DNA from 4 places in the Aristaeella lactis genome. Region 1 is predicted to be linked to each of the others. Evidence: predicted binding sites of a transcription regulator. Region 1 holds the regulator's gene; each other region holds the start of a gene.
What was found. The regulator HrcA, encoded in region 1, represses chaperone genes, less so after heat shock. The targets are predictions, from matches to a motif close to TGTTAGCACTCNNNNNNNNNGAGTGCTAACA.
Positions count from the first base shown of each region.

Region 1 (2,206 bases):
GTTTCCCGTAAGCATCCGTCATCTGCTTCAGCACCATCTCCACACCGTTTTTCAGTGCGTCATCATGGCTTCCCGCAGCTGCTTCAACAGCCCGTTCCAGGTTGTCCAGCACCGGAAGCATCAGCGCCGCCGTATCCTTACGTCCGTCCGCGTAGGCATCTGCCCTCACGCTTTCGTTCCGTCTTCGGAAGTTTTCAAAATCCGCCTGCACACGCTGGGCCAGCGCCAGGTACTCAGCCGCCTTGGCGTTTGCTTCATCAAGCGCTTTCTGAACCGGATCTTCCTTCTCTGTTTTCTCCGCCGGAGTATCCTCACCGGCTGCTTCGATGTTCTGTTCCTCTTCCGGGTTTCCGTTCTTCAGCTCATCCGGAGTTTCGAATGCTTCGTTTTTCTTCTTGCTCATGTTTCTGCCTTTCATCCTTTATGATCCTTCGGATGATCTTCATCCTCTCCGGTGAACATATCCGTCAGCTGATGCCCCATCATATTCAGGATTGAAATAACCCTGGAATAGCGCATCCGCGTCGGCCCGATCACGCCGATGGTGCCCTGCTGTCCGCCCCTCGTGGAGTAGGTCGCTGTTACGATGGAACAGTCTGCCATTTCCGGGACACCTGTTTCAGGTCCGATCCTGACCGTAAAGGCAAGTTCACCGTTTCCGCGCACGATCTCCGCCAGCTTATCCCGCGTTTCCATCAGGCTCAGGAAGCTCCTGGCCTTATCCACGTCGCTGTATTCCGGATAATTCAGCATATTGCTTGTGCCTCCGATGGCGACATGAGTGATGATGGGGGTCTGCTGACCTTCGGTGAAATACCCGTACAGGCCGCGGAGCACTTCATCATTGCCTTCCATCCGGCGGATCAGTTCCGGCAGTGTCCTGCATGCTTCACTGAGTGTGCATCCCCGCAGTTCGTTGGTAAGTGTCCTTGAGATCGCGTACAGCGTATCCCCGTCCACATCAGGACTGATGCGGATGACGCTGTCACGGATCACTCCCTGATCGGTTACGATCACAACCAGGGCGCTGCCCATGGAGATCTGCACAAGCTGGATGGTCTGAAGACGCGGTTCCATTCCCTTCGGGGAAAGCACCACCGCGGTGTACTGGGTCAGGCTGGAAAGGACCCGTGCCGCATGGTCGATCACGTCTTCCATCTGGTGAACCCTTCCGCTGAAATGACCCAGCACGCTTTCCGCGCTGTCATCCGGAATGATACCGGCCTGAAGCAGGGAATCCACATAAAGCCGGTAGGCTTTGGCGGATGGAATGCGGCCCGCGGATACATGGGGCTGGTCCAGGAAACCGAGTTCCTCCAGGTCGCTCATCTCGTTCCTGATCGTGGCGGAAGACAGGCCTGTTTCGTATTTCTTGCTGATCGTACGGGACCCGACCGGAACGCCGGTCAGGATATAATCGTCAATGATAGCGCGTAAAATCCGTCTTTTACGCTCGTCCATCTGCATCTGACCGTCTCCTTTCCGGGTCATTGTTAGCACTCAACTCATGCGAGTGCTAACCACAGGCATAATGTAACACCAAGCCTGTTCTTTGTCAATAGTTTCCATGCCTTTTTTCAGTGAATTCTTTGTGTGGAAATGTGAACGGACTGTGAAAGATCACAGTCCGTTTGTCTGGTATACCCGGCTTCCCAGCCCGGGAGATACATACATGATTGCAAACGCGTCAGAGGAATAGTAGTAAAGGTAAACCGTTGTTCCGTCGGATGTCGTCCATACGCCTGGTTCCCGGATCATTTCCGTCTTGTACAGATTCGGATTGATCCCGTCCATCAGTGCCTTGATCTTCATGGGCTCTGCAGGCGCTTTTTCACCGTACAGTGAACTGAGCGCCGCTGAAAGATAGGCATAATCATTCGCCAGTGTCTGGCTTTTGAACTCGTAGGTGATCATCAGCAGCCTGTCCTCCCGGAACATAAACACAAGGTCTGCTGTGAACCGACTGACAGTCACTTTACCGTTTGTCTTCATAATGGAAAGGGTGTTGTCGTCCGAATTCCTTTCCGTCATAGGGGTTGGTTCCAGGGCCTGTACCTGCTGTTTGTTCATGCCCCAGCGGATTCCGTCCCGAAACCGGAACGCGTCAGGCGAGGGAGTTGCGGTCGGCGTGCTGAACCAGTCTGATATGCCTGAAACGGTCTCACAGCAGCCGGCAGCCGGCAGTATAAGGAAAATCAGCGCTGCC
Region 1 covers NZ_CP069421.1:698,018-700,223, reverse strand. Annotated here, with positions in the region: gene grpE (nucleotide exchange factor GrpE) at 1-403, opposite strand, end outside; gene hrcA (heat-inducible transcriptional repressor HrcA) at 415-1,467, opposite strand; gene JYE50_RS03295 (outer membrane protein assembly factor BamE) at 1,621-2,206, opposite strand, start outside.

Region 2 (2,206 bases), 1.7 Mb from region 1:
GGTCATGAATGCTTCCGCTTGTTCCCAGATATCTCGCGGAACATAATCCATTCCCCAGAACCATGGTTTTCCGTCAGGCTGCGGCGTCGGTGACGGTGCGGCCCCCGAAAACTTTCTTTCGAACTCATACCGGGTTTCCGGCATGGAATACATAGCGTATACGGGTGTTTCGTCCACATAATACTCTTCCGTGAAGACGGTTTCGCCGGTTTCAGCGTCAATACCGATCAGAAGGTCACAGGTGATCAGAAGCCGCATGATCCATACCGGATGGGGACTGGCATCCACCAGTACGCAGGTGTTCACCTCGGTTTCCGGTTTTCCGGTCGCTTTGACTGCCAGTTGCTGTGCTTCCTCATGCCCGATCTTCACTGAAGTTTCTTCCGGGAAATGGGTTGCCTGCAGCACTTTTCCGTCGATGGTACCGGCTTCCAGACCTTCCTTATCCCGGTCCAGCTGCACCCAGAGATCCTGGCTCCAGTACCCGAAAAAACCATGGATCTTCCAGTACCGGTCGAACAGGTTATCACAGCTGGGACCTTCCAAATCCACGTTCATCTTCAGGACCTTGCCGTCCGTGGATACATCGACGGAGATGCCTCCGTGCTGTATGGATTTTGTGGTGAACTCAATGGATCGGTCTGAAAGACCTGCGATGTCAAACAGGCAGTATTCTGTCTCATCCATCGGATCGATTCCGGGATACTGTTCCCGTACAACGTCTACGGCAATCTGCAGATAATCGGGCTCTTCCGGCGTGTCGCTTTCCGCGGCCCCGCAGGCAGACACGGCGCATAAAGCCAGGAGGATTAATATGATCAGTTCGGCATACAGTTTCCTTTTCACGTTCGTTTCTCCTTTATGATTACCCGGAAATGGGCTCTGAATATAGAACGAAATCCTGACAGAAAATCCTTCCGAGGAATAAAAATTCACCGGATTAGCACTCTCGATGCGAGAGTGCTAATTTTTTCTTGCAATTCATATACCGGGGTGCTACAATACTTGTGTCAAAAGGATTTGAAGCCCGGCAAGGACTGCCGGGCAGCATTTATCTCTACTATGAGGAGGCTGGTTACAATGGCAATGAAAAAAGAAAAAGGTTCCGTATCCATTGATGCGCAGAACATAATGCCGGTCATCAAGCGCTGGCTGTATTCAGATAAGGATATTTTCCTGCGGGAAGCGGTTTCCAACGCCTGCGACGCTATCACAAAGTTCCGGATGCTTCATCCGGACAGTGAGGAGGCCATGAGCGTTACCGTTACCGTGGACAAGGAAAAGAAGCAGATCACCATCTCCGATACCGGTATCGGCATGACCGCGGATGAGGTACGCAAGTACATCAACCAGGTGGCTTTCTCCGGCGCCGCGGAATTCATGAAGCAGTTTGAAAATGAAAAACCGGAGGAGAAAGGCGATATCATCGGCCACTTCGGCCTGGGCTTCTATTCCGTCTTCATGGTCAGCGACAAGGTGGAGATCCAGACTCTCAGCAGCGAGGGAGAGGCGGATCCGGTCCACTGGGTGTCTGAAGACGGTATGAGCTTCGAGCTCTCCGGAGGCAAGCGCAAAGCACACGGTACGGATATCATCCTGCATATTACGGAAGAGGAAAAGGAATTCCTGGACGTGTGGAAAGTGCGGGAAGTCCTGAACCGCTACTGCGGCTATATGACTTATCCGGTAATGCTGGAGGACGCCAACGCGAAGCCCGTGGAAAAGGACGTGCCTGTCGGGGATGAAAAGAATGAGGACGGTACGCAGAAAACCGAAAAGGTGCTTGAAGTTCCGAAGCCCCAGCAGATCAACGATACCGCGCCCCTGTGGCTGAAGAAGCCCTCGGAGTGCAAGGATGAGGAATATAAGGAATTCTATCACAAGGTCTTCATGGACTTTGACGATCCCCTGTTCTGGATCCACCTGAATGTGGACTATCCCTTCAACCTCAAGGGCATCCTGTATTTCCCGAAACTTAAGAATGACTTCGGTACCCACGAAGGCCAGATCAAGCTGTTCGCCGGCCAGGTGTTTGTAGCGGACAACATCAAGGAGGTCATTCCGGAATTCCTGATGCTGCTCAAGGGCGTCATTGACTGTCCCGACCTGCCCCTGAATGTCAGCCGTTCCTTCCTGCAGAATGACGGCTACGTGAAGAAGATCAGCACCCACATCACCAAGAAGGTGGCGGACAAGCTGAACAGCC
Region 2 covers NZ_CP069421.1:2,441,209-2,443,414, reverse strand. Annotated here, with positions in the region: gene JYE50_RS11375 (hypothetical protein) at 1-846, opposite strand, end outside; gene htpG (molecular chaperone HtpG) at 1,081-2,206, shown strand, end outside.
Region 2: a site for HrcA is predicted at 939-969, ahead of htpG (molecular chaperone HtpG). Genes of this name have one in related genera too.

Region 3 (2,206 bases), 360 kb from region 1:
ACTTTCTGGGGTTTGGCCTTAGGCAGGACGGGCAGATCCGACGCGTCCCCGGCCTTACAGGCGTCACAGAAGGCGGAAAGGGGACAGACAGCACAGTCCGGCGTACCGGGTACGCAGACAGTGGCACCCAGGTCCATGACGGCCTGATTGTGATCCCCGGGGCGCTCCTCCGGCACAAGGGCTGCGGCCAGCTCCTCAATATGTTTCCGGGTATCCGGCTGGAGGGCATCCGTGCGGATACCGTAAATACGGGAGAGAACGCGGATGACGTTGCCGTCCACGGCGGGAACGGGGACATCATAGGCGATGGAGGCGATGGCACCGGCGGTATAGGGTCCGATGCCGCGAATCTTCTTCAGCTTTTCCGGATCCCGGGGCAGGACACCGCCGTACTGTTCCATGACATCCATGGCTCCGTTATGGAGATTCCGGGCACGGGAATAATAACCCAGACCTTCCCAGGCTTTCAGGACATCCGCTTCCGGGGCTTCCGCCAGGGCAGGAAGGGTCGGGAAGCGGGAAAGAAAACGATCATAATAGGAAAGAACCGTTTCCACACGAGTCTGCTGCAGCATGGCTTCACTGACCCAGGTACGGTAGGCGTCATGAAAGCCGCGCCAGGGAAGATCCCGGGCACAGCGGTCATACCAGTCAAGCAGGGCAGCGGTCAGCGGATGCATATATCAAAAGCTCCTTCCGAACAGGTCAGAAGGATTGTAACACAAGGCTTTCAGCAGGAGAAACGAAGAAATACGGCGAAAACGGGAGATCGCAAAAGAAAATCAACGTAAAAACAAGAAAAATACATGATAACGGGCGGACAAACACTTGCGGAAAAAGGGTAAAAGCATTATATTACTCTCTGGTTGTTAGCACTCCATCAGTTTGAGTGCTAAAAACAAGCAAACGAACGACAGGAGGAATTAATCCATGACTGTGAAGCCGTTGGGTGACCGTGTTGTCATCAAGAATTGCGAAGCAGAAGAAACCACCAAATCCGGCCTGATCCTGACCAGCGCCGCTAAGGAAAAGCCCCAGATGGCTATTGTTATCGCTGTAGGTCCCGGGGGAAACGTGGACGGTAAAGAGATCACCATGCACGTGAAAGCGGGCGAGAAAGTTATCTATTCCAAGTATGCCGGCACCGAAGTGAAGGTGGACGGAGAAGAACTGATCATCGTAAGACAGAGCGATATTCTGGCTGTTGTTGAATAATTTGCCTGCAAATTATTCAACAAGGTGAAATATTGAACCGCTGTGCGGTTCAATGTGAAATATTCGGCTAAAGCCGAATGTGATGAATACTTTTTACTCCATGTGTATGAAGGCTATATTGACTGATCTGCCTGACAGAACATGAGAGAAAGATAATAAAGGAGTAATGAGCTATGGCTAAGAAGATTCAGTATGGCGAAGAAGCGCGCCGGAGCCTGGAAAAGGGCGTTAACGCGCTGGCCGATACCGTGAAGATCACCCTTGGACCGAAGGGCCGCAATGTGGTCCTGGACAAGAAATACGGTGCTCCCCTGGTCACCAACGACGGTGTGACCATCGCCAAGGAGATCGAGCTGGAAGACCCCTTTGAAAACATGGGCGCCCAGCTGGTGAAGGAAGTTTCCACCAAGACCAATGACGTTGCCGGCGACGGCACCACCACCGCCACCCTGCTGGCCCAGGCCATCATCCGTGAAGGCCTGCGCAACCTGGCTGCCGGCGCGAATCCCATGATCCTGCGCAAGGGCATCCAGAGCGCTACCGACGCCGCTGTTGAAGGCCTGAAGGAACAGAGCCAGCCCATCAACGGCAAGCAGGCTATTGCCCAGGTTGCCGCCAACTCCGCTGCTGACGAGAACATCGGCAAGCTGATCTCCGACGCTATGGAGACCGTTGGCGCTGACGGCGTTATCACCGTTGAAGAAAGCAAGACCATGACCACCGGCATGACCACCGTGGAAGGCATGCAGTTCGACCGCGGCTACTCTTCCGCCTACATGGTCACCGATACCGAAAAGATGGAGGCTGTTCTGGACGATCCGCTGATCCTGATCACCGACAAGAAGATCAGTGCCATCCAGGAAGTCCTGCCCGTTCTGGAGCAGGTTGTGCAGACCGGCAAGAAACTGCTGATCATCGCTGAGGATGTTGAAGGCGAAGCCCTGAGCACCCTGGTGGTCAACAAGCTGCGCGGCACCTTCACTTGCGTGTC
Region 3 covers NZ_CP069421.1:1,055,020-1,057,225, reverse strand. Annotated here, with positions in the region: gene mutY (A/G-specific adenine glycosylase) at 1-680, opposite strand, end outside; gene JYE50_RS05045 (co-chaperone GroES) at 931-1,215, shown strand; gene groL (chaperonin GroEL) at 1,389-2,206, shown strand, end outside.
Region 3: a site for HrcA is predicted at 868-898, ahead of JYE50_RS05045 (co-chaperone GroES). Genes of this name have one in related genera too.

Region 4 (2,206 bases), 1.5 Mb from region 1:
AAAGGTTGGGCAAATCGCTGAGCCAACAGCTTTGGTTAAAGCCAGTCTGATTGAGCGACAGGGAAATTTGATTGCATTGCTATACGATGAAAAAACGGCGAACGAGGAAGTAAAAGCTCTGAAAGCGACAATAGATGCGGATCTGGAAAGGCTGGAGAACAGACCCATTACTAAGATCGAGAATATTATAAGGAAATAGAAGCATCAATCAGTAACAATATTTGCATTATATAATTAATACGCTTTCTTTTATAGAAAAAGGGCTCACCATGTTTCCATGATGAGCCATGCGGTTGGTTTAGCTTGCTTGGGATGAGAGCCCATTATCCTTCAATCGCGATCAGCTTCTTTTCAGGAAGCTTTTTCTCGTTTTTCTTCGGGATGTTCAAGCTCAGCACACCATGCTCCAGCTTTGCGGTGATATCTTCCTCCGTAAGCGCATCGCCCACATAGAAGCTCCGCTGCAGCGTTCCGTCGTAACGCTCCTGACGTATGGTCTTGCCCTTCTTCGTCTTATCCTTCTCGACCTCTTTCGTGGCCGTGATGGTCAGATAACCATTCTCAAGACTCAACTGAATCTGATCCTTCTGGAAGCCGGGCAGGTCAATGTCCACTTCGTAATGGTCATCATGCTCATGCACATCGGTCTTCATCTCACGGGCAAAGTGCCTGCCGTAGAGCTGACGATCCATGTTCCGGAAAGACGGGAAATCAAACCAATCATCGAACAAATTCTCAGCAAAAATACTCGGCATCAACATAACTCTTACCTCCTTGGGTGTTGGGCCGCCATGGCAGCCACGCCATGTTGATTTTGAGCATTGGGACGGTGGTTTATTGGATCGCTGTTCCTTTGTTCAGCACATATTATAGTCATATTGTTAGCACTGTCAAGAGGTGAGTGCTAATTTTTTTAATTTTTTTCTCTTTTCTATGTGGCAACCTTAGAGTGCCATCGTGCTACGACAAATGTCAGCTATTTCAGCTTTTTGATCGAGAATATCGCCAACGCGATGGAAAAGACGATCCCGGCTACAGCCAGCAGGGGCACTCCGTTGGGTAGAATCGGCTTGAAATCGGTGGTGCAAAGAATGCAGGATCCGATGAACAGTACCAAAGCCACCAGCGTCAGTACGGTGTACCGCAGGAAGTGGAAGATCCGGTTTAGGGGTTCCTCATAGCCGGACAACTCGAAGCGCACCTTCGTCTTTCCCTTCACCATACCCTCCAGAACTTCAGAAGCGAGGAGAGGGATTCTTGCTGCCTTTTTACCCGCCTTGACCAGTTCCTGCCCTTTCTCAAAAAGCTCACGCGGAATGTTCATATTCTGCCGCGCACGCTCCTTCAGCTTATCATAAAGCATATCGAATATGTTCAGGTCAGGGCAAAGCTGCTCAATGACGCCTTCCAGGGTGGTGAGGGAGCGGGCGAGCATGGTGAACCTGCCAGGCATAGAAACGTGGTTTTTGGCAGCCAAGCTCATCACTTCGTCGAACACCTCGATCGCATTGATGTCGCTGACGCTCTTCACATTCATATACTTCTGGATGAACATTTCTGCATCCCGGGTAAGCATAGTGCGGTCGGTTTTCTCCGAAGCAGCGCCCATACCCATGACCGCGTTGACCAAAGAGTCAGCATCCTGGATCAACAGCGCCTTGACCGCGTCTTGGATTAAATCGATATCCTTGTCCGTGACGTGCCCGATCATCCCGAAGTCGATCCAATAGGGCTTGCCATGGCTGACCAGGATGTTGCCCTGATGCGGATCGGCGTGGAATGTGCCTACGTCCAGCACCTGATGCAGGTAACTGTCCACAATCACGCGCCCGATCTCATCCAGATCGCAACCATCCGCAGTCAATTTTTCCGTGTTGGCGACAGAGCAGCCATCGATATAGGTCATGGTAAAGATGCGTTCGGTGGTCAGCTCATCGATGACGGTTGGGCAGGAGATCAGTTCTTCGTCATCAATGCACTTCTTCCTAAAAAGACGTGTGTTTTCTGCCTCCACGCGGAAATCAAGTTCAGCTTTGGTAACACGTTCAACCTCTCTGATCACCGATTTGAAGTCGATGACCTGTTCGTCGGAATCTTCCTCGACGATGTTCACCAGGTCAACAAGCTTGTTGAGAAGCACGAAGTCTTTTCGCATCATGTCGGCGATCAAAGGGCGCTGTATCTTGGTAACGACTCGGGTACCATC
Region 4 covers NZ_CP069421.1:2,227,147-2,229,352, forward strand. Annotated here, with positions in the region: gene JYE50_RS10410 (putative ABC transporter permease) at 1-199, shown strand, start outside; gene JYE50_RS10415 (Hsp20/alpha crystallin family protein) at 324-761, opposite strand; gene JYE50_RS10420 (ABC1 kinase family protein) at 977-2,206, opposite strand, start outside.
Region 4: a site for HrcA is predicted at 880-910, ahead of JYE50_RS10415 (Hsp20/alpha crystallin family protein). Genes of this name have one in related genera too.